3 regions of the Planomonospora antibiotica genome follow, and region 1 is predicted to be linked to each of the others. Evidence: riboswitches for the same ligand, from Rfam matches in the RefSeq annotation. Region 1 holds a riboswitch; each other region holds the start of a gene.
What was found. Region 1 has a riboswitch for cyclic di-AMP ahead of IEZ06_RS34000 (coiled-coil domain-containing protein). Riboswitches for the same ligand answer to the same signal wherever they lie in the genome.
Positions count from the first base shown of each region.

Region 2: linked by a shared signal. The riboswitch ahead of IEZ06_RS32390 (CHAP domain-containing protein) and the one ahead of IEZ06_RS34000 (coiled-coil domain-containing protein) in region 1 are both predicted to bind cyclic di-AMP.
Region 3: linked by a shared signal. The riboswitch ahead of IEZ06_RS23970 (coiled-coil domain-containing protein) and the one ahead of IEZ06_RS34000 (coiled-coil domain-containing protein) in region 1 are both predicted to bind cyclic di-AMP.

Region 1 covers NZ_BMQE01000076.1:10,489-18,084, reverse strand. The annotation lists gene IEZ06_RS34010 (DUF305 domain-containing protein) at 1-523, opposite strand, end outside; gene IEZ06_RS34005 (CHAP domain-containing protein) at 727-1,527, opposite strand; gene IEZ06_RS34000 (coiled-coil domain-containing protein) at 1,821-2,804, opposite strand; cyclic di-AMP (ydaO/yuaA leader) riboswitch at 2,808-2,943, opposite strand; gene IEZ06_RS33995 (MarC family protein) at 3,215-3,847, opposite strand; gene IEZ06_RS33990 (heavy metal translocating P-type ATPase) at 4,277-6,535, opposite strand; gene IEZ06_RS33985 (DUF8832 domain-containing protein) at 6,573-7,571, opposite strand; gene IEZ06_RS33980 (heavy-metal-associated domain-containing protein) at 7,568-7,596, opposite strand, start outside.
Region 2 covers NZ_BMQE01000062.1:20,344-27,939, reverse strand. The annotation lists gene merB (organomercurial lyase) at 1-340, opposite strand, end outside; gene IEZ06_RS32400 (heavy metal-responsive transcriptional regulator) at 431-880, shown strand; gene IEZ06_RS32395 (CHAP domain-containing protein) at 946-1,755, opposite strand; cyclic di-AMP (ydaO/yuaA leader) riboswitch at 2,395-2,582, shown strand; gene IEZ06_RS32390 (CHAP domain-containing protein) at 2,792-3,559, shown strand; gene IEZ06_RS32385 (IucA/IucC family C-terminal-domain containing protein) at 3,690-4,490, shown strand; gene IEZ06_RS32380 (M56 family metallopeptidase) at 4,682-5,635, opposite strand; gene IEZ06_RS32375 (BlaI/MecI/CopY family transcriptional regulator) at 5,632-6,000, opposite strand; gene IEZ06_RS32370 (DUF4396 domain-containing protein) at 6,365-6,922, shown strand; gene IEZ06_RS32365 (TetR/AcrR family transcriptional regulator) at 6,954-7,586, shown strand.
Region 3 covers NZ_BMQE01000029.1:59,205-66,800, forward strand. The annotation lists gene IEZ06_RS23950 (heavy metal translocating P-type ATPase) at 1-1,937, opposite strand, end outside; gene IEZ06_RS23955 (ArsR/SmtB family transcription factor) at 2,008-2,379, shown strand; gene IEZ06_RS23960 (PLP-dependent cysteine synthase family protein) at 3,221-4,315, shown strand; gene IEZ06_RS23965 (MFS transporter) at 4,312-5,589, shown strand; cyclic di-AMP (ydaO/yuaA leader) riboswitch at 5,988-6,124, shown strand; gene IEZ06_RS23970 (coiled-coil domain-containing protein) at 6,128-7,114, shown strand; gene IEZ06_RS36580 (hypothetical protein) at 7,480-7,596, opposite strand, start outside.

The DNA of each region.
Region 1 (7,596 bases):
GCTCGGTCTTGGCCATCTCGATGGCGCCGCTGTGGTGAGCGATCATCATCTCCAAGAACATGCGGTCGAACTCCGCACCCGTGGCCGCCTTGAGTTTCTCCATATCCTCCTCGGTCATCATCCCGGACATGGCGTGCCCGCCGTGACCTTCCGCCGGAGCCGTCGGTTTCCCCCAGGCCGACAACCAGCCCGTCATGGTAGTGATCTCCGGATCCTGGGCGGCTTTGATCTTGGCCGCCAGGTCCTTGACCTCCGAATCCGCAGCGCGTGTCTGGGCCAGCTCAGCCATCTCCACGGCCTGCTGATGGTGCACGATCATCGTCTGTGCGAACGTCACGTCGGCGTCGTTAAAGGCCGCACTGGGCGGCTGGCTGGCCGCCGTCGTCGTCGGAGCACTGGTCGCCGCACCGGTGGGAGCGGTCGCTGAATCCTCGCCGCCGCAGCCAGTCAGGAGAACCAGCGCCCCGATCCCGGCCACGGCGCTCAGCGTAAGCCGAGCGGACAGAGATCGCTCGTCGATCATGCTAATGCCCCCTTTAGAAAGTCCCCGAATATGCCCGGACCGCACCGCAGGCGGATCCGGAGCCCTCTGGCACGGATCCGGCCCCCGAATGCATAGCCAGCGGCCGTGCCGAGCGCAGCAGGTATGTTCCCGTAGAAGAACGGGCCATTCCACCAGGCCGGGGCCCATAGAGGCGGATCTTGACTGGTGCAGGCATTGCCGGATCACGACCGAGGCCGGCCTGCTTCATGGCCTGTACCAGGCTGGTCTGTACCGGGGCCGGGCGGGCTCGTGCTGCTGGGATGGCGGGTCGCCGCCTTCGCTGGGGAGGGGTATCGCGGGTAGCCGTAGCCGACGACATCGGAGGTGGGTCGGATGCGCCGCTCGACTTTGCCCTTGTCGGTGTTGCCCTCGATCGTGGTGATCGTGCCGTCCTCGTTGTCGCGCTCCACCAGGCCCATATGGTCGATCTTGTAGATGCCGCGATCGTCGTCGCTGTCGAGGTCGAAGTAGACAAGGGCGCCGGGTTTGGCCAGGTGGCCCCAGCGGTGGCGGTCTTGGAACCATCCGGCCCAGGCGATGGCGTAGGCGTCCGCGCCGATGACGGACCGCAGGCCGGCCTGTTCGCCGACCCAGGAGATGAACATCGCGCACCAGGGTGCGTTGGCGTAGTTCTCCATGACTCCGCCGTCACGGGCCAGAGTCTCCTGTGCGCGCTGCGAGGCCATGTACCAGGAGTGGAACTTGGTGCCACCGCCGACGGTGTTCTCGGTGATGCCGATCTGCTTTTCGGCCACCTTGAGCAGCGACTCTGCCGGGGTGGGTTTCTTTGGGGGCAGCTTGCCGGCTGGTGGCGGTGCGGCGCCTTTGCTCAGGCGCGCATCGTCAGGCTGGGTCTGCTGGGGCGCATCGGCCATGAAGGCGGGAGCACCGATGGGCAGGGCGCAGGTGATGAAGGTTATGCAGACGGCGGCGCGTAGCAGATTGTCGGGAAGAAGCGGAGAAAAAACATGACGATCGCTCATGTGAGGTCTCCCTCCTGCCTCGCCCACCGGGCCGGTCCTTAGTTCTGGCGGGTAGGCCTCGCGAAATGCTGGGTGGGCAGGAGCACGTGCATCCCGCGATACGCTCCTCGGCATCGCAGGATCCGGTCCACGCAGATGTCTGCCACACAGGAGCGTTATACCCCTCTTCGTTGCCATATGTCGGAATATGGGGAAGGTCTATCGCCCGGCGGGAGGAGGAGAGGAGGGCTGCCTTTCCGCTTCGGTCCGGCGTCGCTCCATCATGTGCCGATTGGGCGGCACCGGGCTGAAGATCAGTACATCGAGATGTGCGGATGGTCGTAGTGGTTGGCGGTGATGCTTCCGCGATCGGACATGAAGCGCCAGCCCGAGCCCTGGTTGATGCGCTGGCGCCAGATCACGTACTTGACGCCGAGCTTGTCCTTGTTCTTGATCGCCCAGTCGGCGATCTCGTCGCCGAGCTTGAGATTGGCCGCCGAGGGCATCGCACCACCGGCGCTCATCATGAAGTCGCAGGCGCGCCCGAGCGGGTGCTCGCCGCCGTCGTTGGCCGCCCGGTAGCAGCCGACCGCGTAAGGGAGGCTGAAGCGTCTGCTGATGGCATCGCGCATGTTCCGGGTGCGATCGGTGATGTTGTCGGGCCCGTTGGGCAGCTGGGGAGCCCAGCTGCCGTTGGAGCGGCGGCCGGAACCCAGCGGGACAAGCTGGTCGAGCCTTTTTTTGATGTCGCGGATGAGCCGCTCGGCCTCCTCGCGCTGGTCCTCGACCTTCTCGGCCTCCCCCCGGATCTGCTCGGTGAGCCGGGCGGCCCGCTCGGCGGCCCGCTTGCGGGCGTCCCGGCTACGGGTGAACCCCTCCAAGTGGGCACTCTGCTGGGCGAGCAGCTGCTCCATCAGCGCGGCGCCGCCCATGTCACCGGGGAACAGCAGCGCCGGAAGGTCGCCGGAACTGCTCTGGTAGCGGAGCTGGGCGATGGAATCGACCTCGCCCTTGGCCGCGGTGAATGCCTCCTCGGCCTTGCGCAGGTTCTTCTTGGCGACGCCCTCGGCCTTGTGCGCCTTGGCCAGCGACTCGCGCTTGGCGGCGTAGGCCTCGATGAGGGTGTCGACCTTCTTGTTGAGCCTGGCCAGGTCCTTCCTGAGCTCGGCCTCAGTGGGCTTGGGGGCCGCGCTGCCCGCGGTAGGGACGCCGAGGATGAAACCGAGTCCCGCGGCCAGGAAGGCGGCCACGATCGCATGACGACGGAACGCAGGGGATGCGGGGGACGCAGCCGCCACGAACTCTCCTCTCCTTCAGCCGACCGGGTTAGCTGACGGGTTCGGGCTGGAGAAAGCCCTTCCACCGAAGTGGTTCACCCCAGGTGCGGTGGTTCCCCGGCTCCCCGGCAACGCGCCAAGGATTAGGCAGCCCGGCCACCAGGGCCGAGGCAAAACGAAGCATAGTAGTAAAGACTTGGTGATATGTACGCAATCCGATACCCGGTGGCGATCAGGCTGTGATCGCCGCTGCCGTGGCGGGTAAGCGGAGAAGAACAGGCCTCCACCAGGGAAGAGCTGTCGCGGAAGGGCGTGATCCTCATCATCACCTTGGCCGGGGCCAGGCTCATCCGGCCATACCTGGCAGAGGGGAACAGCAATGACGATGCCGCAAGCCCTGCTATGGAAAGTAGTAGAAAGTGGTCACGTGTTCATCCCACACCCCACCGCGCCCAATGCTGGACGGCCCCGGCGACGAGCTGTACGGCGATCGCCGCACCGAGCAGGCCCATGATCCGGGTGATGAGGTTCAGCCCGTTGTCCTTGAGGACGCGGCCGATGAGGGAAGAGAACCGCAGCGTCATCCAAGTCAGGACGAGCGCGGCGACCAGAGCCAGAACCACAGCGGTTACCGCAGCGAAGCTGCCGGCTTTTTCCATGTAGAGCATGACGGCGGCGATGGCTCCAGGCCCGGCCAGCAGCGGCGTGCCCAGCGGGACGAAGGCCACGGCGCCGCTTTCGGCGTTGGCGCGCTCTTTGGCGCAGTCGGCTTTGAGTAGATCCAGTGCGATGAGCGCCAGGAGCGCTCCACCGGCGACCTGGAGCGCCTGCAGGGAGATACCCAGCGCGTCCAGCAGGCGATTACCGGCGATCGCGAAGACGGAGACGATCCCTGCGGCGACGAGCACGGACACGCGGGCTGTTCGACGGCGACCGGCCGGATTTTGATTACGGGTCAGGGTGAGGAAGATCGGCACTGCGGCCAGCGGATCGAAGATGACGAGCAGGGTGACGAACGCCTGGACAAAGAGCGCGGAATGGGCGGTCAGAACGGCGATGGACATGACGAGACTCCACGGGACAAGAGGACATCCCCGTCCCCTGGCCTCTGGAGAGTCGCTAGGGGAGCGGGACGGACCGGGGGACCGTGGAGTAGCAGGGCACCGTCCAACGCAGCCACACCGCGACTTCGGCGTCAACCCGCTGGGTGATCATGTCTGCACCTCCTGGCACGCTCAACCTCCAGCCTGACTTCAGTATTCCTTCCAAGCTGATTGAGATCCGTACGCGAAAGCGGGCAGATCCACCGCTCGCTCCCCGCTGCCGGCCACGCCTCCGCCGCCATCAGAAGCAGCGCGGAGGGTGCCGAAGGGTTGCCGGGACCATAGCGCTGCAGGCCGTCGGGGTGCGGCAGATCATCGTTCATGCCGCAACCGAGTGGAGCCCTTCCCCCGAACCGGGGGAAGGGCTCCACTCGGTTGCAGCGGCGGTTCCTATCTGAAGCCGCGCAGGCGCAGGCTGTTGGTGACCACGAACACGCTGGAGAACGCCATCGCCGCTCCTGCGATCATCGGGTTGAGCAGGCCGAGGGCGGCCAGCGGCAGGGCGGCCACGTTGTAGGCGAAGGCCCAGAACAGGTTGCCCTTGATGGTGGCCAGGGTCCGCCGCGACAGGCGGATCGCGTCCGCGGCCACCCGCAGGTCGCCGCGGACCAGGGTCAGATCGGAGGCCTCGATGGCGGCGTCGGTGCCGGTGCCCATCGCAAGTCCCAGGTCGGCCTGGGCGAGCGCGGCGGCGTCGTTGACACCGTCGCCCACCATGGCCACCGTACGGCCCTGCTCCTGCAGCCGCTTGACCACGTCCACCTTGTCGGCGGGCAGCACCTCGGCGATCACCTCGTCGATGCCCACCTCGGCCGCGACCGTCCTGGCGACGGCCTCGTTGTCGCCGGTCAGCAGCACCGGGGTCAAGCCCAGCGCGCGCAGTCGCCGGACGGCTTCGGCGGAGGTCGCCTTGACGGTGTCGGCGACGACCAGGACCGCGCGGGCCCGGCCGTCCCAGCCGACCGCGACCGCGGTGCGGCCCGCCGCCTGCGCCTCGGCGAGCTTGCGCTCCAGCTCGACCGGCAGGTGCTGGGACCACTCGGCCAGCAGTTGCGGGCGGCCGACGAGCACGGCGTGGCCGTCGACGACGCCCCGCACGCCCAGCCCCTCGATGTTGGCGAAGTCCTCGGGGAAGGGCAGCTCACCCACCTGCTCGGCCGCGCCGCGGGCGACCGCCTGGGCGATGGGGTGCTCGGAGGCGTGCTCCAGGGCGCCCGCCAGGCGCAGCACCTCCTCGGCGTCCTCACCGTCGGCCTGGTGCACGTCGACGAGGGTCATCCTGCCCTCGGTGACGGTGCCGGTCTTGTCCAGCACCACGGTGTCGATCTTCTGGGTCGATTCGAGGACCTCGGGGCCCTTGATCAGGATGCCGAGCTGGGCGCCGCGGCCGGTGCCGACCAGCAGCGCGGTCGGGGTGGCCAGGCCCAGCGCGCAGGGGCAGGCGATGATCAGTACGGCGACCGCGGCGGTGAAGGCCGCCCCGGCGCCGTCACCGGTGCCGAGCCAGAAGCCGAGCGTGCCGACGGCCAGCGCGATCACGATGGGGACGAAGATCCCGGAGATGCGGTCGGCCAGGCGCTGCACCTGGGCCTTGCCGGTCTGGGCGTCTTCGACCAGCCTGGCCATCTGGGCGAGCTGGGTGTCGGCGCCCACGCGGGTGGCGCGCACCACCAGCCGCCCGCCGGCGTTGACGGTCGCGCCGACCACGGTGTCGCCGGGCCGCACCTCCACCGGCACCGACTCGCCGGTCAGCATGGAGGCGTCCACCGCCGAGGAGCCCTCCTCCACCACGCCGTCGGTGGCGATCTTCTCGCCGGGCCGGACCACGAAGCGGTCCCCGACCACCAGCTGGTTGCTGGGGATGCGGACCTCGGTGCCGCCGCGCAGCACGGCGACGTCCTTGGCGCCCAGTTCCAGCAGCGCCCGCAGGGCGGCGCCGGCGCGGCGCTTGGAGCGCGCCTCGAAGTAGCGCCCGGCCAGGATGAACGCGGTCACCCCGGCGGCGGCCTCCAGGTAGATGTTGCCCGAGCCGTCGGTGCGCTCGATGGTGAACGCGAACGGGTGGGTCATCCCCGCCGTGCCCGCGCTGCCGAAGAACAGCGCCCACAACGACCAGCCGAGCGCGGCGATCGTGCCGAGCGAGACCAGGGTGTCCATGGTGGCGGCGCCGTGCCGCAGGTTGGTCCAGGCGGCCTTGTGGAACGGCCAGCCCGCGTAGACCACGACCGGAGCGGCCAGGGTGAGCGACAGCCACTGCCAGTGGGTGAACTGCAGGGGCGGGATCATCGCCATCGCTATCACCGGCACGGCCAGCACGACGGAGGTGATCAGGCGGGCGCGCAGCGACGCGAGTTCGTCGGCCGCCTCCTGCGGGGCGGCCTGCCCGGCGGTGTGCCCGGCGGGCGGGGCGGGCAGCGCGGCGCTGTAGCCGGCCTGCTCCACCTGCTCGATCAGCGTCTGCGGGTCGAGGCCCTCGGGGAAGGTGACCTTGGCCTTCTCGGTGGCGTAGTTGACCGTCGCGGTCACGCCGTCGAGCTTGTTGAGCTTGCGCTCGATGCGGTTGGCGCAGGACGCGCAGGTCATGCCGCCGATGGAGAGCTCGACCGCGCCGGTGGCGGCCGGTGGTCTGTCGTCGGTCACGGGGGACATCGACGTCACCGTTCCTTTCTCGCGTCGCGCATGTGCGTCAGTGCGTGTGCTCGCCGTGCGAGCCGGACTTCTCAGGGGTTGCTGCGGGCCGCGGCGTGGGCGCCGTGTCGGCAGGACGGGCGGGGGTCGCCGTCGGGGCCGGGCTCTGGCCGGCGTGGGCGGTGAAGGCCGCGGTCCGCACGACTCCCTCGTGCTGGAAGTCCAGGAAGAGCCGGTAGTCGCCGCGGCTGGGCACCTCGGCGTGGAAGGTGATGCCCGGACCGGCCGCCGTCGTGCCGTCGCCGGGCTCGCCGTCGGGGTGCACGTGCAGGTAGGCCAGGTCTCCGGCGCGCAGCGCGACCAGGTGCCCGTAGGCGCCCAGGTACGGCTGCAGGTCGGTGACCGGCTTGCCGTCCTTGCTCACCGTCAGCGTCAGGGCGCTGGAGGCGCCGGGGACCAGCTCCCCGCCCAGCTCCACCGTGTAGCCGTCGACCGTGGCGGTGCGGCTCACCTCGGGCAGCGCCCTGGGCGTGTAGTCACCGGCGGCGTGCAGGTCCGTTCCCAAGGTCAGCCCATGGCCGCCTTCGGGGGCGAAGTCGGCGAACGCCCGGTAGACGCCCGCCTCCGGCAGGGTCAGCTTCACCGACCAGGTTCCGTCGGCGGCCTTGGCCGGGTGCAGGTGCCGGAAGTCGCCCAGATCGCGGGAGACCACGATGAGGTGAAGCTGCTTGCCGTGCTGGGTCTGATAACCGGTCAGCGGCCGGCCGTCGGGCCCGGTGACGGTGAACCGGAAGTCGGTGGCCTCGCCGGGTGGGACGGTCGTCGTCTGCGGGGTGAGGGTGTAGCCGCTTTCGGACATCTGAAGGCCTCCTGGAAGGGACGCCGGGGCCGCCGCGGCGGGTCGGCGGGGAGTCGCGCTCGGGGCCTCGTGGACGGTGTGGGGTTGCGCGGCGGGTGGGGAGGCGACAGCGCCGACGGCGTTGCCGATCCCCAGCGCCCCACCGAAGACCACGGCGAGTCCGAGGGCGTAGGCCCCCAGCTTGGCGGGGGTGTTCACGACGGCGTCACCACTTCGTACCCGG
Region 2 (7,596 bases), on a different contig from region 1:
CCTGGGCCAGCGCGGCTGGGACCGGAGCGGCGTCGGCGGCGCGGCGCAGCGCCTCGCGCAAGGCCGCGACCGAGGGAGCGCCGCCACTCGGGCCGTTTTCGTCGTGGTAGAGGCGGCAGGAGAGGCTGGCCGGGGTGGTGGGGGCGGCGAAGACGTCGACGCCGTTGATCAGCAGGGTCGGGGAGCCGTGCATGCCCCACCGGGCCGCCTGCGCCTCGGTGGCGACCACCCGGTGGGTGAGGGAGGCGTCGGGGTGGCCGGTAAGGGCTTGGGCGAGCCGCTCACGCAAGACGCCCTCGTTCGGGCAGTCCGGCACGGTCAGCAGGGTCAGCTCCAGCATGATGGCCTCCGGGTCGTGGGCGGTGTGCGGGTGCTCACCGCAGACGGTAGAGGTTCCAGTGCGCTGGAAGGTCAAGCCTAGGCTGGAGGCATGCGCATCGGAGTGCTCGCCCACCGCGCCGGAGTCAGTGCCAAGACCATCCGGTTTTACGAAGCGGCCGGGCTGCTGCCTGAGCCGCCCCGCACCTCGGCCGGTTATCGCGACTACCCCGCCGAGGCCGCCGCCCGGCTGGCCTTCATCCGCGACGCCCAGGCCGCGGGGTTCACCCTGGCCGAGATCGGCGGCATCCTGGCCATCCGGGACTCCGGCACCGCCCCCTGCCGGCACGTCACCGACCTGATCGATCAGCACCTGGCCCAGATCGAGCGGCGCCTGGCCGAGCTCGCCCAGATGCGCCAGGCGCTGCAGCGCCTCAAGCACCGAGCCGCGGCCACCGACCCCGCCCGCTGCGCCGGCGATGAGGTGTGCAGCATCCTGATCAGCCCGGCGAACGGCGATCGGCAGACGCCTACGGACAACAACCGGGCCCATGATCGCTGACAATGCCCCAGGCGCTCAACACCAGCCGCTCCGAGGAGAGGGCTGAGAGCACCGCACCGGCAGGTTCAGCCCGCGTAGGCGGGGTGGCCGAAGCCGACGATGTCCTTCATACCGCGGGTGCGGCTGACGACCTTGTCGCTGATGTTGGCCTCGACCGTGGAGACCGTGCCGTCGGGGTTGACGCCGGTCACCAGGCCGACGTGGTCGATGGCCGAGATGTTCTTGGAGCCGCCCCAGTCGAAGAAGACCAGGTCGCCCACGCGCGGGGTGCGATCGAAGCGGCCCTGCTTGTTGAACCACTGGGCGTGCCACGGGGTGTAGGCGTAGATGCCCATCTGGTCCTGCACGCCGTACTGGACGGCCAGCCACGCCAGGAACATGTCGCACCAGGGCGCCGCGGCGAAGCCCTTCTGCTTGGTGTAGGTGTCATACCACTTGCCGTAGAAGCTCGTGCCGTCGGCAGCCTCGCCCTCGCCGACCTTGCTGCGGGCGGTGGCGATCATCTGCTGGACCTTGGCGTTGGCCGTCAGCGGCGCGGCGGCCGGAGAGGGAAGATCCCCGGCCGAGGCCTGGTCTGGTGCCTGAAGTCCTTCGCCTGGGGTACCGGTGCTCAGGCCCTGGCCTGGCGAGGGGATGTCCGCGGTCTGCGACTGCTCCGGAGCCGGAGTCTCGGTGGCCGGAATCTGGTACGGCGTGACCCGCTGCTCGATCATCGCGATCTGGCTTTCGATCTCGGCGATCCGTGCCTGCATCTCCGCGAAGGGAACCGCGCCGGAATCGCTGTCGGTGATCGTGGAGATGTCGGTGGCGCGAGCCGTCCCGGTGGACAGGACGGTGAAGCTGGCGGCGCCGGCGAAGACCAGACCAATGGACAAGCTTCGGCGGTAGAAGGCATGCGACAGACCGGGCAAGGATGCGTTCCTTTTCTTTCCGTTACCTGCGGGAGGAGGACACCTCGTGACGCCGGATACGGAGCCCGTACTGATCCCAGCGCGGACTACGGACTCGCCATGCGGACCATCAGTCAGACGTGGTCTCGCAGGAACGACCCTTGGCGCATCCTGTCGTCGCCTGGACATTCGACTATGACGGATAGTTCCTGAGGGAAATTGCAATGACGGTCCACCGGCTCCCCGCCCTGAGGTGCGGGGAAGGCGGTGTCATCGTCATGCGTGGACGGATCCTGACGGCAGGAACCCATGCGATCGGCTCCGTGCGCTATGCGCCGCATCAGAACGGGCAACCGTCCCACACCCTCGCTGAACCTAATACGACCAGCCGAAAAGCGACCTCGCCCATCTGCGAGGGGCCGTGTCGCAGACCGGCAAGGGCCCGGCCGGGCCACCGGAATCCTTGCGTGACCGCTGACAGCCGACGGCGTGGCGTGGAGATCTCCGGACAGCCTCGGCCGAGGTAGATCTTTTGAGCTTTATGTGACGTTTTGTTCAGCTTCTCGGAACATATCTACTACATTGCATCGTAATGGCTGGTGACCTGCCTTCATCGGGAAGGCGACCCGCCCGCCGCCGAATCCCATCGGCGGTGGAGACGACTCCGCCGCCGGGAACCGGGGACCCAACCATGCGAGACCGTGGATCTTCCCTCGGGCTCGCCGGGGTGAATCCGCCGCGCGAAGGGGCGGTAGGGCGACTCCTGGCCCGAACCCGTCAGCTCACCCGGTAGGCGGTCGACGAAAAGGAGAGACCCGGGTGAGAGCAGGCCACTCAACCCCTCACCGGACGCTGCCCCGCCGGCAGCGCCTCATCGGATCGCGAACCGTGCGCGACTGCCGGTCCAAAACCGCCTGAGCGGACCGCCGACGTGATCGCCCGCCGCGTCGGCCATGCAGCCATGGCGCCGGCGATCGCCGCATGCGGTCGTCCCATCCGATAGACAAGGATCCCCATCCCCGTGAGTTCTCTTGCCGAGGGGCTGCTTGAGGCTGCCCGCAAAGACCTCGGATACCGCGAGAAGAGCGACGGCTACACCAAGTTCGGCGACTGGTACTACGCCAACGTCGACAGCAGCACCCCGCACTTCAAGATCGCACCCTGGTGTGACATGTTCATCGCCTGGGCGGCCAACCAGGCAGGCGTGCAGGACTATGTGGGCGAGTTCGCCTACACCGTCGACCACGCCAACTGGTTCAAGAAGCACGGCGCCTGGAGCAGCGAGCCCGAGCCGGGCGCCCTGGTGTTCTACGACTGGTCCGGCTCCGACAACGTCGCGGCCATCGACCACGTGGGCATCGTGGAGACGGTCAAAGCCGGAAAGATCACGACGATTGAGGCCAACGTCGACGGTGTGTGGCTCAAACGCAAAGAGCGTGATGAGGCCAAGGTCGTGGGCTACGGCCTGCCGCGGAAAGTCCAGGAGAACCTGGGGAAGGGAAAAGCGGCCGCAAGCAAGCCGGCAGCTGATCCTCCGGCGAAAAAACCCTCGCCTGATTCGGTGGTGACGATGCAGGCCGTCGCCAGCATGACGAAGGCCCGTCAGGACTACCCCGCCACCGACGCGCCTGCCCTACCGGAGGCGGCGATTCCTGCGGCGGCGGTCACCGCGCTGCTGTGCGTGGCGTTGCTCACGAAACGAGCCAGGAGCCGGAAACCGTCCAGCGACGTGCCGGCGGGACGGCACCGCAGGCCGCCGCAGGGCCGCCATCGAGCGGCGGCCACCTAGGAAAAGACCCGCCGCGAAGAACAGGACGTGCGGCGCGCCCGTGCCGAGCGGCCACTGCGCCGGCTTGCTGCGGCGATGACGCACAATGATTCGCCGACGACGCCGTCCATCACGCAAGGAGTTCTAGGCCGTGCCTCAGCCGCCCGCCGACGCCGTACCGCTGCTCAAGGCCCTGACCGACTATGGCGAGCGCTACCGGTTGGAGATCGGCCTGAGCGCCGGTGAGGGCTGGATTCCTGCGGACCGGCTGCTGGACCCGGCCTCCGAGGAGCTGACCCGGGTGCTGGAGGCCGAGCGGACGGCCAGCGGGCAGGTCTCGGCGCACGCGACGGCGCTGACCGTCATGGCCGTCTACGCGGGCACGGTGACGGCTCCCGCGCTGCTGGCCTGGGCGCTGTATGGCGAGGTGCTGGACGTGCGGCCGGACAACGTGGCGATGCGACTCGATGACCATCACGGGTTCGCGGCGATCGCACTGCGTCGGCCGCGACTGGCCGACACCACGCAGATGGCTGCGGGCGAGCGGCTGAAGCTGCTGGTCGGCCAGGTGCTCGACGAGCACCTGTTTCCTCTCGCCGACGCGCTGCGGGCGCACAGCCGCGCAGGCAGGCGCCAACTCAACGGCGGCATCGCCCAGGGGTGCGCCGCGGCGTTCGGCGCGGCGAGCAGGGTTCCGGGCGCCGACGTCGACCTGCTGCAGCGCGCCTACAACGATTTCCTCGCCGCCTGCCCGGCGGAGCTGGGCAGGCTCGGGGAGATGGTCCGGCTGGCCGAGGGCGGCAGGGAGGGGTTGTTCTACCTGCGCCGTACGTGTTGCTTGTTCTACACCGCCGACCACGGCGAGAAGTGCGCCAGCTGCTGCCTGGACAGTGTGGAGGACCGCATCCGCGCCTACCGCCGGATCTTGTCCAGCGGCACGGCGCCGCACTGATCCGGCCCCGCGGCTCCATCACGGTCAGCGGCGACGCCCAGCGGGATGCCGCGCTCCGGCCAGCGAACAAAATGGTGCGGCTTGGCCTCAGGTGGGCCGGTCGACGACGGAGAGCGGCGTCGGTCGTCTCCAAGACGGTCCCATCCTGCAGAGCCGCGAAAAACGCTGCCGGTCGACAGCTCAAGGCACGGCTACTGGAAGATCGAGAGCGTGTGGCAGTGGTGAGCCAGCAACGAGCTCACCCCCGGGACCGCGGCCACGGCCACGGGACCCGCGAGCAGCAGGGCGACGGCGGCCAGCCCGGCCAGCCGCTCTCTGCGCCCGAGCGGGGCGGCGGGGTGGAGCATGCGCTTGACGCGAGTCAGCGCCGTCTCGCCGCCCGCGCCCAGCATGAAGGCCGGGGTCCGGCCGGTGGCCAGCCGTACCAGAGCTGCGGCGAGATGGATGCGCGGATGGTGGAGGGCTGCGACGTCATCGGCGAGCAGCTCGACCAGCCGCGCGACCTCGGTCTTGGCCCGGGCGAACAGCGGCAGGCGGGGGAAGGCAAGAGAGAAGGCTTCGGCGGCGGCCAGCACGAGGTGGTGACGGCCTCGCAGGTGCGCCTGCTCGTGGGCGAGCACGGCGGCCACCTGCTCGGGAGCCAGGGAGCGCAGGGCGGCGGTCGTGATGACCGCTCTGCCCTGCCGGCCGGGCAGGCAGTAGGCCGCGGCCTCGTCATGCTCCAGCACCACCGCGCCCAGCTCGCCGTCATGACGGCCGAGGATGGTGAGCATGTCGGCGTGGTGGCGGCGTTCGCGGCTGGCCCGGACCAGTACGGCCGCCCCGTAGTAGGTGGTCCTGGCCGCAATCGCGGCGGCGCCGAGCAGGGCGGCGTATGCGCCCGGGAAGGCGAGGATCTCTCCGTTGGACAGCAGCGCCGCGCACGCCTCGAAGAACGCCGCCAGCCCGTGTCCGACCACGGAGGCCGGGACCGCGGCGGCGAACGCCGCGAAGACGACGGAGGCGACCCCGGAGACACACGCGGCCAGCCATACGGAGATCGCCAGACGAGGAGCGCGCTCGGCCCAGGTGCCCCGGCTGAGCAACCGAGGCAGCCAGGCCACGGCGGCGACGGTGTACAGCGCCAGGATGACGGCGGCGATCATGCGCGCCCCCCGGGCGGGTACACCCGGAGCGCGGCCTCCAGCGCCTTCGACTCCTCCGGAGACAGTCGCTCCAGGAAGTGCACCAGCGTGGCCGCCTGGTTGCCGCCGGAGGTCAGCGTGGCACGCATCAGCTCGGCGGTATAGGCCGCCTTGCTGGCCACGGTCTCGTAAACGTAGGCCCGGCCGACCTGCTTGCGGCGCAGCAGACCCTTGGTGTGCAGCTTGTCCATCACGGTCATGACCGTGGTGTAGGCGATCTCCCGGTCACGGCGCAGGTCGTCCAGCACGTCGCGGACCGAGGCGGGCCGGTGGTACGACCACAGGCGATCCATGATCGCGGATTCCAGGTCTCCCAGACCACGCATCCTCCGCGCCTCCCCTCTGCCCCGACAGTTCAATGCTACCGGCCGTCGTAGGCGCTTATATGTGCTCAATCTTGTCGATAAGACAAGGACTCGGGTAGATCCGGCTGATCCACCTCGGCGAGGGGACCGGTCTTGGGGATGCACTGCACCCGGGATGAACGACGCGACCCTGGTCGGCCGTCACCGGCTCTCCGCCGATCTCCCGTAGTAGAGTCACCGCTCGCCCAGGGGATGCCTCCTTGACGTGGCCGATCCGCTGACGGCGAATCCTCCCGTCGCACCTCATCCCGGAGAAATCACGTTGCAAGATACCCCTATGGGGTATATCGTGGGCATGTCACCTTGATCAACGGAGGAGAGCAGCATGTCGGAACCATCGCACCAGGCTCACCACGCCGGACATGAAGGGCACCAGGGATACGAGGGACATGGCCATCATGCACCCGAGGAGCACGCCCACCACGCGCATACGGGCCACCCCGCCAAGACGACCTGGCGGATGGCCGCCTCCGCCACCCTGCACTGCCTCACCGGCTGCGCCATCGGAGAGGTCCTCGGGCTGGTCATCGGCACCGCGCTGGGCTGGGCCACCGCGCCCACCATCGTCCTGGCCGTGGCGCTGGCCTTCTTCTTCGGCTACCTGCTCACCCTCATCCCCCTGCGCCGCGCCGGGGTGGACTGGGGCGCCGCGATCAAGCTCGCTCTCGCCGCGGACACCGTCTCCATCATCGTCATGGAGATCGTCGACAACGGCGTCATGCTCGTCATCCCCGGCGCCATGGACGCCGGCCTGGCCACCGGCCTGTTCTGGGGCGCGCTGGCCTTCGCCTTCCTGGTGGCCTTCCTCGTCACCACCCCGGTCAACAAGTGGATCATCGGCCGGGGCAAGGGCCACGCCGTCGTCCACGCCTACCACCACTGATCCCCGTCCGGCTGAGAGAGGGAGACCCTCCATGGACGGGCTCGACCACCGGGTGCGCCGCACCCGGCGAGCCGTACAGGACGCCCTGGTCGACGCGATCGTGGACAAGGGCTACGACGCCGTCACCGTCACCGACCTGATCGAACGCGCCGACATCGGCCGATCCACCTTCTACTCCCACTTCACCGGCAAACAGGACGTCCCGTTCAGCACCATCGACGAACTCGTCGACCAGCTGGGATCCGTACGACCGGCCACACCGCAAGGGCTGTTCGCCTTCAGCCTTCCCCTGCTGGAACACATCGACGAGCAGCGCCCCCTGGTCCGCGCCCTGCTGGGACCACGCGGCGGAGCCGCCGTGCACAACCGCATCCGCCACGTCCTGTCATCGATCATCCGTGCCGAACTGCTGACCGCCCCGCCGTCGAGCCTCCGGCCTTTCGCCGACCTGGACCTGGCCGTCACCTGCTCACCAGCCGCCCCAGCAGGGCACCTGCGCGCACGTAGCGCTGCCGACCCCACCCGACCCGCCGCCTCCGGAGGAGAGCTGATCAGGCTGCCAGGGCCGTACGGTGACCTTGGCCCAGCGCTGGCCGGCACTGCTGCGGCAAAAGTCGGCGATTGCCGGGGGCTTTCGCGTCAGAAGAGTCCCAGCCTGCCCTGACCTTGCAGGC
Region 3 (7,596 bases), on a different contig from region 1:
GCGCCGCGCAGCAGCCGCAGCCCGTTGAGGCCCACGATGACGGTGGAGCCCTCGTGTCCGGCCACGCCCAGCGGCAGCGGCAACTCACCGAACAGGTCCCAGGCCACCAGCACGGTGATGAAGGTGAAAGCGATGACGAGGTTGGCGATCACCAGGCGGCGGGCGCGCCGGGCCAGCGCGATCACGGCCGGGACGGCGGCCAGCTCGTCGCGGGTGATGACCACGTCGGCGGTGTCCAGCGCCAGGTCCGATCCGGCGCGGCCCATGGCGATGCCGACATGCGCGGTGGCCAGGGCGGGCGCGTCGTTGACGCCGTCGCCGACCAGCGCCACCCGCTCTCCGCGCTGCTGCAGCTCGCGTACGGCCGTCATCTTGTGCTCGGGCAGCAGGTCGGCGCGTACGTCGCCGATGCCCGCCTGGGCGGCCAGCCGGCGGGCGGCGCGCGGGTTGTCGCCGGTCAGCAGCACCGGCGCGGTCCCGGTCAGCGCCGTCAGCCCGGTGACGGTCTCGTCGGCGCCGGGCCGCATCCGGTCGGCAAGGGCCAGCACCCCGGTCAGGGCGCCGTCCACGCGGACCACGACCGCGGTGTGCCCGTCTTCGTGCAGGACGGCGACGAGCCGGGCTGCTGCCTCATCGCCGTCGCCGAGCAGGTGGGCCGGACTGGCCACCTCCACCCGGTGGCCGTCGACGCGGGCGCGAACGCCCCGTCCCGGCTGGGAGTCGAACTCGTCGGCTCGGGTCGGCGGCAGGCCGGCCGCGCGGGCGGCCGCCGCCACGGCGCGGCCGAGCGGGTGCTCGGAACCCTGCTCGGCGGCGGCGGCCAGCGCCAGCAGGCGCTGCTCGTCCAGGCCGGCGCCGGGCAGGACGTGCACGGAGGCCAGGTGCGGGCGGCCCTCGGTGAGCGTGCCGGTCTTGTCGAAGGCGACCCGGGTGACGGTGCCGAGCTGTTCCATCACCACGGCGGACTTGACCAGCACGCCGTGGCGGCCCGCGTTGGCGATGGCGGCCAGCAGCGGCGGCATGGTGGCCAGCACCACCGCGCACGGTGAGGCGACGATCATGAAGGTCATCGCGCGCAGTAGCGTCTCCTGCAGCGGAACGCCCCAGGCCAGCGGGAGGACGAACAACGCCACGGTGGCCGCCACCATGGCCACCGAGTAGCGCTGCTCGACTTTTTCGATGAACAGCTGGGTACGCGCCTTGGTGGCGCCGGCCTGCTGCACCATGGCCACGATCCGGGCGATCACGGTCTCGGCGGCTGGGCGTATCACGCGCACGCGCAGCACGCCGGTGCCGTTGAGGGTACCGGCGAACACCTCGTCGCCGGTGCTCTTGTCGGCCGGCACGCTCTCGCCGGTGATGCCGGCCTGGTCGACCGCGCTGGAGCCGTCGATCACCTGGCCGTCGGCGCCGATCCGCTCGCCGGGCCGTACCAGGATCACCTCGCCGACCGCCAGTTCGGCGGTGGCGACGCGCTCCTCACCGCTCCGGCTCAACCGGGTGGCCTGCTCAGGTGCCAGGTCCAGCAGGTCGCGCACCGCGTCTTCAGTGCGTTTGGTGGCCAGGGCCTCCAGCGCGCCGGAGGTGGCGAAGATGACGATCAGCAGGGCTCCGTCGAAGACCTGTCCGATGGCCGCGGCGCCGATCGCCGCGACCACCATGAGCAGGTCGACGTCCAGCGTCTTGTCCCGCAGCGCTCTCAGGCCCGACAGTGCGGGTTCCCAGCCTCCGGCGGTGTAGCAGGCCAGGTACAGGGTCCACCACAACCAGGAGGGTGCTGCGGCCAGCTGGGCCAGGCCGCCGGCGGTGAACAGCGCGGTGGCGGCCGCCGCCCAGCGCACCTCGGGCAGCGACCACGTCCCGGCCCGCCATGCCGAGCCGGGGCGAGGCGAAACGGGGCCGGCCTCGGTGCCGGGAATGGTTCTCACGTCGGTCATCACCCTGGAAGCATATATGCGCATTCACGCAGATACGCAAGTAGCGGGGTTCGGGGGTATGCTGACGGACATGCACACGTCGCTGCCGGACTTCGACATGCCGACCGAGGAACAGGTGCACCTGGCCGCCGAGTCGTTCCGGCTGCTGTCCGATCCCACCCGCATCAAGATCCTGTGGGCGTTGCTGCAGGGCGAGTCGAACGTCGCCTGCCTGGCCGAACTCGCTGACGCTGCCCCCACCGCGGTCAGCCAGCACCTGGCCAAGCTCCGTCTCGCGGGCCTGGTCAAGGGCCGTCGCGAGGGCACCTTCATCTACTACAGCGCCGCCGACGAGCACGTGCGCCGCCTGCTGACCCAGGGCCTGTTCCACGCCGACCACATCGACCGCGGGGATGGGCCCTCCTCCGGTCACGTCCCTGCCGGGTGCGTCGAGGATCTCTAGCGGGGAAGGTCACGCGCTCCTTGCGCGGTGCGCCGGAACCCGTCGACCGGGCGCGCAACACCTGCGGCGAACCGGTCGGCGCGGCCGGCCGTCGGTTCGTCCACCGGTTCGCCGTGCATATCGGCTTCTCACCCGCCCCATGGACGCGCGCCGGCCGATGGCGCATCGGTCTCGGACACGCCCCCCTTCTTCCACGACGTTTACCCGTAGGAGAAGCGACCGGCACGGAGAGTGACATAGGCTCGATTGTGTGATCACGAGTGTCCGGTCGTCGCTCGCCCGGCTTCCTGGAACGCCAGGGTTGTGGGCCGGCGTGCTCGCGGCGCTCGTCGTCTTCCATGTGCTCCTCTGCTCGACCGGGTCGCACGCGCACGCGGAGGAACTCCCTGCCTCCTCTTCCTCCTCCGCATCGACTGCCTCTCATGAGCATTCCCCGGCGCACTGGGGTGATCACAGGCATTCCCCGTCGCCCTCCGGCGGCCATGAGCATCCGGTGACCTGCGACGCTCCTGCCGCCCAGGCGGCTTCCGGCCAGCGACAGGCCACCTCTTGCCCGCCGCCACTGATCGGCGGCTGGCCTCCGATCAGTCCGGCCGTCTCCGGCGAGACCTCCGGACCCGCGCTCGGACGGCACGCTCCCGATCCGGCACGGGCCTTACCGCGCTCCGGCGCCTACCTCCTCAACCTGCTCTGCGAGTCACGGGTGTAGATGCCCCCGGCGGGCCATGCCGTCCTCGCCTGCCGATCGACGATCTCCTGTTCGTCCGGCAGCCGTCTTCCGGCATGTCCGCGCCTCCGCACGCATCCTGACCGCGATCTGCGCAGTGCTGAGGAACGCCAGATGAAGAACCTGCACGCGAAAACCCGTGCCCCGATGACGAGCGCTCCAGGGGCCTCCTCCCCCGCCGACCTGGTCGGCGACACCCCGGTGCTGTGGATACCGGAACTGTGGACCGGGGGGAGCCACGGCTTCTGGGCGAAGCTGGAGGGCCACAACCCCGGCGGCATCAAGGACCGTCCCGCGCTCCACATGGTCGAGCAGGCCCGCCTGCGCGGAGACCTGCGACCGGGAGCCCTGATCGTCGAGTCGACCAGCGGCACACTCGGCCTCGGGCTCGCGCTGGCCGGCATCGTTCACCGCCACCCGGTGACCCTGGTGAGCGATCCGGGCATGGAACCGCTGATGCACCGGCTGCTGACCGCCTACGGCGCCCGGATCGAGACGGTCACCGCGCCCCACCCCGCCGGCGGCTGGCAGCAGGCGCGCCGGCGGCGGGTCGGTGAGCTGCTGGAGCAGCATCCCGGTGCCTACTGCCCGGACCAGTACAACAACCCCGACAACGTCTCCGCCTACGAGCGGCTCGCCCGGGAGCTGGCCCGCCGGCCGGGCCGCATCGACGTGCTGGTGTGCAGCGTGGGAACCGGCGGCCACAGCGCCGGGATCTTCCGCACCCTGCGCCGGATCTACCCCGGGGTGCGGCTGGTGGGCGTCGACACCGTCGGCTCGACCATCTTCGGCCAGCCCGCCCGCACCCGGCTCATGCGCGGCCTGGGCAGCAGTATCCATCCCCGCAACGTCGACTACGGCGCTTTCAGCCAGATCCACTGGGTGGCGCCGGGCGAGGCCGTCTGGGCCTGCCGGCGGCTCGCGGCGGCCAGGTACGCCACCGGCGGATGGAGCGTGGGCGCGGTGGCGCTGGTGGCCTCCTGGCTGGCACGTACCGAACCCGCGGGCACGCGGATCGCCGTGGTCTTCCCCGACGGCCCCGAGCGCTACTTCGATACCGTCTACAACGACGCCTACTGCGCCGAACGCGGACTGCTCGACGCCAAGCCGGAACCCGAACCCGACGAGATCGCCCATCCGTCGCAGGCCGAGGTCCTGCGGTGGACCCGCTGCGACACGGTGACCGACCCGCTGGAGGGCCGCGCGTGAAGGCCACCGTCGCCCAGGTCCGCTCGTTCAACCGGCCGATCCGGCTGCTGCTGGTCAACCAGCTCACCATCAACGTCGGCTTCTACATGCTCATGCCGTATCTGGCCCTGCACCTGTCCGGTGAGCTCGGGCTGGCGGTCTGGCTGGTCGGGCTCATCCTCGGCGTGCGCAACCTCAGCCAGCAGGGCATGTTCCTGCTCGGCGGGAGCCTGGCCGACCGGATCGGCTACAAACCGATGATCACGGCGGGGCTGGGGTTGCGCAGCGTCGGGTTCACCTTGTTCGGCCTGGCCGAATCACTGCCGTGGCTGATCACCGCCTCCGCGCTGACGGGCCTGGCCGGAGCCCTGTTCAACCCGGCCGCGCGCGCCTATCTCGCCCAGGAGGCGGGTGAGCGCAAGGTGGAGGCGTTCGCCGTCTTCAACGTCTTCTACCAGACGGGCATCATGGTAGGCCCGCTGATCGGGCTGGTGCTGGGCGGGGTGACCTTCCGCTTGACCTGCTTGGTCGCCGCCGGGTTGTTCACCGTCCTGGCCGTCGTCCAGATCCGCGCCCTGCCGGGCCGTTCCGGCAGCAGGGCCGGCGCGCAGGCCGGCATGCTGCACGACTGGCGCCAGATCATCGGCAACCGGTCCTTCCTGCTGTTCTCCTTGGCGATGATCGGCTCCTACGTGCTCAACTTCCAGGTCTACCTGGGCCTGCCGATCGAGGTGCGCCGGCTGACCGGGAGCGAGCTCGGCGTCACCCTGCTGTTCATGCTCTCCGGCGTCCTGGCCATCGTCGGGCAGGTCCGCATCACCGCGTGGGCCAGGCGGCGCTGGACGGCGGGGCAGGCGATGGCGCGGGGCCTGGGGCTGATGGGCACCTCGTTCGTGCCGCTCGCCCTGGCGGCGTCCCTGGCCCCCGCGTTGCCGGGTACGGCGCCTTGGCCGGCGCACGCTCTGGCCCTGGCACCGGTGCTCCTGGCGACCGGCCTGCTGAGCCTGGCGGTCATGATCGTCTACCCGTTCGAGATGGCGACCATCGCCGCGCTCGGCGGGGAGCGCATGATGGGCACCTACTACGGCTTCTACAACACCCTGTCGGGTCTCGGCATCGCCGCGGGCAACCTGCTGACCGGCGCGGCACTCGACGCCGGGAGGCAGGCGGGGATGCCCGGCCTTCCGTGGTGGGTGATGGCCGCGGTCGGGGGCGCTTGCGCCGTGGCGGTGCTCGCCCTGGACCGGTCGGGCCGGCTGGAACCGGGCCGGCAGCCGCAGGCGACCCCGGCCTGACCGCCGCCGGGCGGCCCGCAACGGCGGATCCTTTCCGCGGGACCGGCGGGGCGTCTCGCCGACGACTCCATCGGGGTGGCCCAGGTGAGGCCCCGGGTCCTGTGGCATCTGCCCAGGCAGGCACGATCACCGGAGCGACAACATTCACCTCCTATGATGAATAGTAGATTCCGGCATGCCTGGACGGCTCGCTCGCGCGGGCCGCCATGTCACCACGGTGCACCACCACACCGTTCTACACCGGAAATCTCCTGGTAGATCGCGACTCCCTCTCCATCGGAGTCCTCCCTCGCAGCGACGCCTGGCAGCGGGTGATCACGTAAAGATCACTTCTTTGCATCGGATTAGGGTCATATGACCGGCTGTTTACTACTATGCTTCGTTGCGCGCTGGCCGAAAGGGCCGGCATGCCTCATCCCGGGCGAAGCGCCCGGGAGCCGGGGAACCACCGCACCTGGGGTGAACCACGTTCCGTGGAAGGGCGTCCTCCCGCCCGAACCCGTCAGCTAACCCGGCCGGCCGAAGGAGAGGAGAGTGCGTGGCGGCCCCGTCGCCCACGTCCCCCATGTTCCGCCACCGTCTGGCCGCGACCGCCTGCGTGATCTCCGCGTTCGGAGTCGTCTTCGGTCCCCCCTCCCCGGCCGCCGCAGCCCCCAAGCCCCGCGAGGCCGAGCTCCGCAAGGAGCTGAACAAGCTCACCACGAAGGTCGACGCGCTCATCGAGGCCTACGCCGCCAAACGCGAGTCGCTGAAGAAGGCGCAGAAGGCCGAGAGCGTCGCCAAGGAGAACCTGAGCAAGGCCGAGGACGCCTACGCGGAGGCCAAAAAGCAGGTCGACTCCATCGCCCAGCTCCGCTACCAGAGCGACTCCGGTGATCTGCCCGCACTGCTGTTCGGCGACGGTGACATGAGCGGTGCGGCCATGCTGGAACAGCTGGCCGCCCAGCAGGGCGCCTACCTCGACGGTTTCGCCCGCAGCAGGGACGCCAGGAAGCAGGCCTCCGACCGGGCCGCGCAGCTCACCGAGGACCTGCGCCGGGAGAGCGAGCACGTCGAGGAGCAGCGCAGGGACGCCGAGGAGCTGATCGGCGCCATCAAGAAGAAGATCGATCAGCTCGTGCCTTTGGGCTCCGGCCGCCGCGCCAACGGCACCTGGGCGCCCCAACTCCCCAATGGTGCCGACAACATCACCGACCGCACCCGTAACATGCGCGAGGCCATCAGGAAACGCTTCGCCCTGCCGTACGCGGTCGGCTGCTACCGGCCGATCAACGACGGCGGTGAGCACCCGCTCGGGCGCGCCTGCGACTTCATGATGAGCGCCGGCGGGGCGATGCCCTCGGCCGCCAACCTCCGGCTCGGTGACGAGATCGCCGCCTGGGCCGTCAAGAACAAGGACAAGCTCGGCGTGAAATACGTGATCTGGCGCCAGCGGATCAACCACGGCTCCGGGTGGCGGTTCATGTCGGACCGCGGGAGCGTGACCGCCAACCACTACGACCACCCGCACATCTCGATGTACTGAAAGCAAAGAGCCTCACCGACGGGCTGCTCACCGGCGCTGATGAGCAGCCGGGGTAGTGACGCGCAGGCGCAGCTCAGGTGCAACGCAGGCGAGGATGTCGCGATGATCACTCAGGCGATGGGTGAGCGGCCAGCCCGGGCGGCCCGGTGAGGCTGGGCGAAGCCGCGGCTCCGATCAGCGCGGGCGCGCCGGGCGATGGTGATGGCCCGGGCAGCGGTTCCCTCGGCGGGCACGCCGAGGGAACCGATGACGCCGGTCGGCAGCAGCCCTTGAGCGTTGACGCGGTAGCCGGTGTCCAGGCATAAGGAGCTCTCGTTGATGGCCCTGCCGCGCCGGACGCATCTCGCAAGCGCGCGAAAGGGTGGTCAGGGGCGCCTTCGATGCCGCCCGCGTGCCCGCAATGAGGGGTGTCCCGGCCCCGTGTGACCTCCTGCGAGGGCCGGTCGCCTGCCGAGGAGCCGACCGCCGATCACCATTCCGCC